Regions from separate parts of the Listeria immobilis genome, predicted to be linked through region 1. Evidence: a T-box and tRNA genes for the amino acid it is inferred to sense, from the RefSeq annotation. Region 1 holds a T-box; the other holds one or more tRNA genes.

The links. The T-box of region 1 lies ahead of HCJ45_RS02190 (valine--tRNA ligase). A T-box ahead of a tRNA ligase gene usually reads a tRNA of that ligase, here a tRNA-Val.
Region 2: it encodes a tRNA-Val, which carries the amino acid that the T-box ahead of HCJ45_RS02190 (valine--tRNA ligase) is inferred to sense. The anticodon was not compared.

The regions. Positions count from the first base shown of each region.
Region 1 covers NZ_JAASUA010000001.1:412,230-416,670, reverse strand. The annotation lists gene hemB (porphobilinogen synthase) at 1-502, shown strand, start outside; gene hemL (glutamate-1-semialdehyde 2,1-aminomutase) at 515-1,807, shown strand; T-box leader at 1,851-2,075, shown strand; gene HCJ45_RS02190 (valine--tRNA ligase) at 2,124-4,441, shown strand, end outside.
Region 2 covers NZ_JAASUA010000003.1:173,934-178,374, forward strand. The annotation lists gene HCJ45_RS05605 (sugar phosphorylase) at 1-362, opposite strand, end outside; gene HCJ45_RS05610 (LacI family DNA-binding transcriptional regulator) at 588-1,613, shown strand; tRNA gene HCJ45_RS05615 (tRNA-Val) at 1,638-1,710, shown strand; gene HCJ45_RS05620 (transglutaminase family protein) at 1,766-3,760, opposite strand; partial or broken gene HCJ45_RS05625 (GNAT family N-acetyltransferase) at 3,943-4,441, opposite strand, start outside.

The DNA of each region.
Region 1 (4,441 bases):
AGCAGATATTATTGCTCCTTCTAATATGATGGATGGTTTTGTACAAGTTATTCGGGAAGGACTTGATGAAGCAGGTTTTCAAGATATTCCAATCATGTCCTATGCTGTTAAATATGCCTCTGCCTTTTATGGGCCGTTTCGTGATGCAGCTGGGAGCGCACCACAATTTGGTGATAGAAAATCTTATCAAATGGATCCAGCTAACAGAGAAGAGGCAATTCGTGAAGCAGTTTCTGATGAACAGGAAGGTGCTGACTTTTTAATTGTAAAACCATCTTTATCTTATTTGGATATTATGCGAGATGTTAAAAACAATACCCATTTACCCATTGTTGCCTATAATGTAAGTGGCGAGTATGCTATGGTAAAAGCTGCTGCGCAAAATGGTTGGATAGATGAAGAAAGAATTGTTTTAGAAATGTTAACAAGTATGAAACGTGCTGGGGCATCGCTTATCATTACTTATTTTGCTAAAGATGTATCCAAATACTTAAATAAATAGGAGGCCACTAATTTGCGAAATTATTCAAAATCCGAAAAAGCTTTTAAGGAAGCAAAAAAAGTTTTACCAGGAGGAGTAAATAGCCCAGTTCGTGCATTCCATTCAGTTGATGCTTCACCAATTTTTATGGATCATGGAAAAGGTGCTTATATTTCAGATATTGATGGAAATGATTATATTGATTATGTTTTATCTTGGGGTCCACTAATTCTAGGCCATGCAAACCCTGCTGTTGTTAGTGCAATTACATCAGCTGCGATGAAAGGAACTAGCTTTGGGACACCAACTGAAATAGAAACAGAGCTTGCTAAACTAGTTATTGAACGTGTGCCGTCAATTGAAATTGTTCGAATGGTCTCATCTGGTACAGAAGCAACCATGAGCGCTATTCGATTAGCTCGTGGTTATACTAAAAGAGACAAAATTTTAAAATTTGAAGGTAGTTATCATGGACATGGAGATTCTTTATTAATTAAAGCCGGTTCAGGTGTTGCAACTCTTGGATTACCAGATTCTCCAGGCGTAACCAAAGGACTTGCTTCAGACACTATTACTGTTCCATATAATGATATAGAAGGTGCAAGATTAGCCTTTGAAAAATTTGGCGAAGAAATTGCAGCTGTCATTGTAGAACCTGTTGCTGGTAATATGGGAGTCGTTCCTCCTGTGGAAGGTTTTTTAGAAGGATTACGAGAACTAACTACAAAATATGGTTCACTACTTATTTTTGATGAAGTAATGACAGGATTTCGAGTAGACTACTATTCTGCACAAGGATATTATGTTGTCACACCGGATATTACTTGTTTAGGAAAAGTAATTGGTGGAGGTCTTCCTGTTGGAGCATACGGTGGTAAAAAAGAAATTATGGAACAAATTGCTCCAGCCGGTTCTATTTACCAAGCGGGGACATTATCCGGAAATCCATTAGCAATGAACGCGGGATTCGAAACGGTGAGACAATTGACACCGCAACATTATGATTACTTCCGTGAATTAATTAAACGGATGGAAGATGGTTTAAAAGAAATTTCTTCAAGAAGAGAGATTCCATTAGCAATTAATAAAGCAGGTTCGATGTTTGGATTTTTCTTTACAGACCAAAAAGTTACTAATTTTGATACAGCTAAAACAAGCGATTTAGAATTTTTCAGAAATTATTATCGCGAAATGCTTGGACAAGGAATCTTTTTGCCTCCGTCTCAATTCGAAGGTGTATTTATTTCTACAATGCATACTAAAAAAGAAATTGATTTAACATTAGAAGCTTTTGATTATACTTGTAAGAAACTCCGCGCTAATTGACGAAACTAGGAAGATTTGTTAAAATTATTTTTAGTAAATAAAACTAAATGCGATGAAGAGGAAGAGTAAGGTATTTATTTTTCAAAGAGAGAAAGCGGTTGGTGTGAGCTTTCAAAAATAGTATCTGAAGGTAGCCTTGGAGCAGTTTTCCTGAAAGAGTAGTAGGGAACAACCGGTAGATAATCTCTATCGTTAACACAATGAAGTGCCTACATTTTTCTGTAGGTAAAAAGGTGGTACCGCGAATAATACTCTTTTCGTCCTTTTATTAGGATGAAGGGAGTTTTTTATTTTGCTTAAATAGGGAGGAATCGTTATGACAGAACAAAATGAAATAAATATGCCAACTAAATATGAGCCAAGTAATGTAGAAGCTGGTAAATATAAATGGTGGATTGAAAAAGAATTTTTTAAAGCAGAAGGAAATACTGAAAAGAAACCATATAGTGTTGTTATTCCACCACCCAATGTAACAGGAAAACTCCACTTAGGGCATGCTTGGGACACAACACTTCAAGATATTATTACACGAATGAAACGAATGCAAGGCTTCGATACTTTATATCTACCCGGAATGGACCATGCAGGTATCGCTACTCAAGCAAAAGTTGAAGCAAAATTAAAGGAAGAAAATATTTCTCGCTATGATTTAGGCCGCGAAAATTTTATCGATAAAACTTGGGAGTGGAAAGAAGAATATGCTGCTTTCATCCGAGAACAATGGGAAAAACTTGGCCTTGGCTTAGATTATTCAAGAGAACGATTTACATTAGATGACGGTTTATCCGAAGCAGTAAAAAAAGTATTTGTGAAATTATATAATAAAGGTCTTATTTACCGTGGACAATATATTATAAATTGGGATCCAGAAGCAAAAACTGCACTTTCTGACATCGAAGTTATTCATAAAGATATTGAAGGAAGTTTTTATCATTTGAAATATCCACTTACAGATGGTTCAGGTTATTTAGAAGTTGCTACAACACGACCAGAAACTATTCCTGGTGATACTGCAGTTGCTGTACATCCAAGAGATGAGAGATACCAACATTTAATTGGTAAAACAATCATGCTACCTGTTATGAATAGAGAAATTCCAATAGTAGCTGATGAATATGTTGAAAGAGAATTTGGTTCTGGTGCTGTTAAAATTACACCCGCTCATGATCCAAATGATTTTGAAGTTGGAAACCGACACGATTTGCCACGTATCATAGTAATGCATGAAGATGGAACAATGAACGAAAATGCTGGGAAATATGATGGATTAGACAGATTTGTAGCTCGAAAAGCAATTATCCAAGATTTTAAAGATTTAGGATTGTTCATTAAGCAAGAGCCTCATCTTCATTCTGTTGGTCATTCTGAAAGAACAGGTGCAGTTGTAGAACCTTATTTATCCTTACAATGGTTTGTTAAAATGGAGCCACTTGCTTCTGAAGCTCTTGCACTCCAAAAAACAGAAGATAAGGTGAATTTTGTGCCTGCAAGATTTGAAAAAACCTATGAAACTTGGATGGATAACATTCATGATTGGTGCATTTCACGTCAATTGTGGTGGGGACATAGAATTCCAGCGTGGTATCATAAAGAAACAGGTGAAATATATGTTGGTGAAAAAGCACCAGAAAATATTTCAGAATGGGAACAAGATGAAGATGTGTTAGATACTTGGTTTAGCTCAGCGTTATGGCCATTTTCTACTATGGGCTGGCCTGATACAGAAAATCCAGATTATAAACACTTTTTCCCAACAAATACATTAGTAACAGGTTATGATATCATCTTTTTCTGGGTTTCTAGAATGATTTTCCAATCAGTTGAATTCACCGGAGAGAGACCATTCCAAGATACATTAATCCATGGGCTAGTACGTGATTCAGAAGGACGGAAAATGTCTAAATCACTTGGCAACGGAGTAGATCCAATTGAAGTTATTGATAAATATGGTGCAGATTCACTAAGATATACACTTGCAACAGGTTCTTCTCCAGGGCAAGATTTGAAATTCAGTTTTGAAAAGGTAGAATCCACTTGGAACTTCATTAACAAAATTTGGAATGCATCTCGTTTTGTATTAATGAACCTAAATGATATGAAATATAGCGAGATTGATTTAACTAACGTTACAGAGGTTAGTGACAAATGGATTTTGACAAGACTTAATGAAACTATCCAGTCTGTTACTGCTTTAGGTGAAAAATATGAATTTGGTGAAGTAGGTAGAACATTGTATAACTTCATTTGGGATGACTTTTGTGATTGGTATATCGAAATTGCTAAAATTTCTTTATACGGTGAAGATGAAGTTGCTAAACAAACCACTCGTTCTGTGCTAGCCTATTCTTTAAATGTAACAATGCAACTATTACACCCATTCATGCCATTTGTAACGGAAGAAATCTGGCAAAACTTACCACATGAAGGGGAGTCCATCACTATTTCTGCATGGCCAAAAGTAAATGAGAGTCAGATAGATTCAAAAGCGTCTACATCTATGCAAATGCTTGTTGAAGTGATTCGTGCAGTGCGAAATATTCGTGCAGAAGTGAATACACCACTTAGTAAGAAAATTGTGTTAGAAATGAAACCTAAAAACGACATGTATAAAGAAATTCTTGAACAAAATATTTC
Region 2 (4,441 bases), on a different contig from region 1:
GCTGATTTTTCCATTTCACGAATATCCGACCAATCACCAAGTTTAGGATTTACCTGCTTATAATCAATCACTGAAAATCCATCATCCGACGAGTATGGGTAAAATGGCAAAAAATGAACTAACTCAAAAACAGATTTTAAATAACCATCATACATTTTCTTAAAACTTGTTAATGTTTTTTTTGATTCTTCCTGAAACTGGTCTCCATATGTAATTAAAACAATATCTTTCTCATCCCACTTGTTTTTACGTGTTAACTTTTGTTCTTTCGTTTCATTTACTCGCGCTTCGATTCTTACTGCTAAACTGTCCACCACATCTTCCGGATATAATCGCGAAAGGCGTTTTCTTAAATTTGTCATTATATACCTCCTAACCGGGAGCGCTCCCACAAAAAGAATTATAGTATGGAAAGCGCTTTCTGTCAAACACAATTTTAAATTGTTTTTTTGATATGTTGATATAGAAGTGTTTTGAAAGCACTATAGCCTCTAGTTGGACTTTTTCTTAAAAATTGAGTAAGATAAACAGGGATAATAATGACCGGAACCGATACCGGAACGATAAATAGAGAAAGGAAGATGACCTTGGCAGCAACCATTTATGATATAGCAAAACACGCGGGAGTTTCAAAATCAACGGTATCAAGAGTACTAAATAATCAAGCGAACATTTCCAAAGAATCACGAAGAAAAGTACTAGAAGCTATTGATGAACTTAATTATCAACCAAGTAAATTGGCACGTGCCCTTACTTCTTCTGGATTTGATGCTATTATGGTTATTTCAAATCGCTCTACTACTACAACTACTGGGAATCCTTTCTTTTCAGAAATAATTCAATCCATTTCCACTCAAGCTGAGTTGGAAAATTTTGATTTAATCCTTCAAACAGCTAAAAATAGCGAAGATGAACTTAAAAAATGCCTTTCTAAAATCCAAGAAAAAATGATTAAAGGTATCATAATGCTTAGTTCCCCCGCTGACGAAGATTTTTTTCATCAATTAGATCCTTATAACATTCCTATCGTTGTTACTGGAAAAGTAGAAGGGAGTTATAAAAATATCTACTCTGTTGATACCGACAATTTTGGTGACAGCTATGCACTAACCAAACATTTAATTAATCAAGGACATAAAAAAATTGCTTGTATTCATGCACCGCTCAACTATCATGTTTCTATTGATCGCCTTGCTGGTTTCCGCAGTTGTCTTTTTGATCATCAATTAGATCTTCGTAATGACTGGATTATTGATAGTGGTTATAGTATTGAAGACAGTTACAGCGCCGCACTACGCTTAATGGAAGGGTCTGATAAACCAACCGCCGTTTTTGCAACAGATGATTTAAAAGTGCTTAGTATTTACAAAATGGCTGCAGACAGAGACTTACAAATTCCTACAAATCTCTCTGTTATCGGTTATAATGATAAAGTAGCGTCATCATTTCTATCACCGCCACTTACATCAATTGATATACCCATAAATAAATTAGGAAAAAAAGCGACTACATTACTATTCCGCCTTATTCATCAGGATAAAAACGTACCAAAAACAACGATTATTAAAACAGAAATGATAGAACGTGACTCTATTCAGAAAATAAATAGCTAATGTTATTTTCTGAATTTACTTTGTGGTCCTGTAGCTCAGTTGGGAGAGTATCACCTTGACATGGTGGGGGTCGCTGGTTCGAGACCAGTCGGGACCATTTTATAACAGCAAAAAACCCGCATGATAAAAATTCAATTATCATGCGGGTTTTTTTATTTAAATAACTTACCAATTTTCTTAAAAATGCTATCCTCAATAATATCAATTCCAATACCCCAATTGCTATTAAGAATCTCTTTATTCACTTTCACATAGTCTTTCAAAACTTCTCCTGAAATAGTGAGGTTATGATATGGTTTATACTCCAAATAAGTAGAAGCACCATTTTTCATGATTTTCTTCGTAACGCGATGTTGCAGATACTTAGAATTAATATCACATTCTTGCCGCGTAAATGATTCTTGCTGATCAATAGACTTATCTGTTGTCAAATGAATCTCCATTTTAATAACATTGCGATCCACCCAGTACGGGAAATCTTTGTGGAAATGTTTTTCAGCTCCATCATCAATGAAATTACCCCAATTCCAGTAGTGTAAGAAACGGTTTTTATTTTCTACAATATAAGGATCAGAAATAGTCGCTTTATATATGATTGAAAGCTCATTTAATTCTTTATTATCTTCCACTATTTTAATTGATTCATCGCTAAAATATTTATCAATCTCATTTTCTTCATATTTTTTGTATAAAGTCATATTGCTATATGTGGCAAAATTATAACGATTGATAATATCTTTAATTGAGTCATTTTTAAACATTTCACGCGAGCCATTAGCCATTCTGCCGCGTAACTTTCTTTCAAAAGTAACATACCCTTTGTTTTCTTTGACATCACATCGAACAATTTCTTCCACAGATGGCACTTGATCTTGAAATGGCTCTTGTTTTTGTAATTCCGTACCTTCTTTAATTTCTAAATAATACATAAAGCTATTTTTCTGACGGTTTTCTAAAAATCCCTGGTCATTATTGATTGTCGCATCCACAAAATAAACTTGATTTTCATAATTAATTTTTAAAATCGCGTGGTTAAAATTGAACGGGGACGGCGCATAGACAGGTAAAAAGATATCTCTATCATAACTAACCAAAATAAACTCTGAATCTACTCCCAAATAATCTAATAATACTTTTAATAAGAGGGTTTTCGCCTTACAATCACCTTGTTTCGTATTGTAAGTAACTTCTGCCGGTTGAGGTTCATGCCCATCCATTTCCGCTTCATTATATAAATAGTAAACTTCCTTTTGAACAAAATCGATAGCATGTCGGATTTTATGTTGTAAAGAAGGTAATTCATCTAATTCAGCAATGAAATCAGCTGCAAAATCAGTTACATCCACTTGATAGAATTTTTGATATAAATCACTAACAGTTTTCGTTATTTCTGGATACGTTTTTTGTGTCGTAAAATCAATAAATGGTAAAAGTTCCAATTCATTTGGATCTTTTCCAATATAAGAATTTTTTTCAATAACATATGACTTTTGATTTTCAACTATTTCTCGCTCTTTTTCTATAATTTTTCCTTCATCATCACGGAAATAATTGTAATTTACCTCTAATTGTTGCCCAGTTTCATTTTTTAACTCAAAACGGTATTTCCCATACGCCCAGTACGAGTTTGGATACGTATAAATCCAACGGAAAAATTGATTACGAATGCTATCTTCTTGATATTTCAGCTCGGTTGATGTTTCAATAATAAAAATATCATTTAAATGCAAATCGCGAATTAAAACGGTCACTTTCTTTTCATCATTAAAACTAGCTTGATTTTCATCGCGTACATAATCTAACACTTTCACATTTATATCATTTAATTTATCAATTACTTTCCCATCACGAACAACAGATAAAGTATGAATATAAAGCACTTCATCTTCCGCTAAAATAAAATTAGATTTTGCTGCCGAATTTAACATATTGGGATCATTTAAAGTATAAGCCATTGATGTATAGCTAGTTCGTGAATTTGGTTTTGCTGTTTCCACCATATCACACCAAAAACAATAATCTCGTTCTTGTGCAATTTGAGCTTGATAAAAATCTGTTTGTTGCGTCTTTAACCAAGCATCAATATTTTCTTGTTTGGTTTTATCAGAACTTAAATCCGAATTCACAAAATAATAATTTTTTTCCATAGTAGGACTCCTCATATGATATTTTTTCTTTTGACCTTCTTATTTTAACAATAATTAAGGGGCATAAACAAGGACATAACGACAAATTTATAGTTTTCTTACTTGAATTATTGATATTTTAGTGAATATTTCGCCACATTTTAAAAAAGCAATCCCTTTCAACTAGGATTACTTTTTTCAGGCTATTTATTTAACCAAGAAAATAATTTTACATCTTGGTATTCAGTCCCAATTTTCTCATAATCTTGAAGTAGCCCTTCTTCTTGAAAACCCAGTTTTTCAAGCAAACTAATGGATGCTTCATTTCGGGGGTCCACTTTTGCTTCCATTCGATGCAAATTAAATGATTCTATTCCCCATTTCATCAAGGATTGTACCGCTTCTGTTGCATAACCATGCTTCCAAAAACGCATTCCCAAATCATAAGCAATTTCTGCACGCTGGTTCTCATGATCAATATAATTAAAACCACAAGTACCAATAATTTCTCCCGTTGCTTGTAAAATAATAAACAACGGAGTGCTTTACCTTCTATTTCTAACTGTCTAAGCATCCGTATCATTTCTTCCACTGGCTGTAAACTTTGGAAAGGCTCAATATTCATATATCTAGTCACTGAATCATCGGACCAATAACCAAATAAAATTTCCGTATCTGCTAAAGTCATTTCACTTAAAAAAA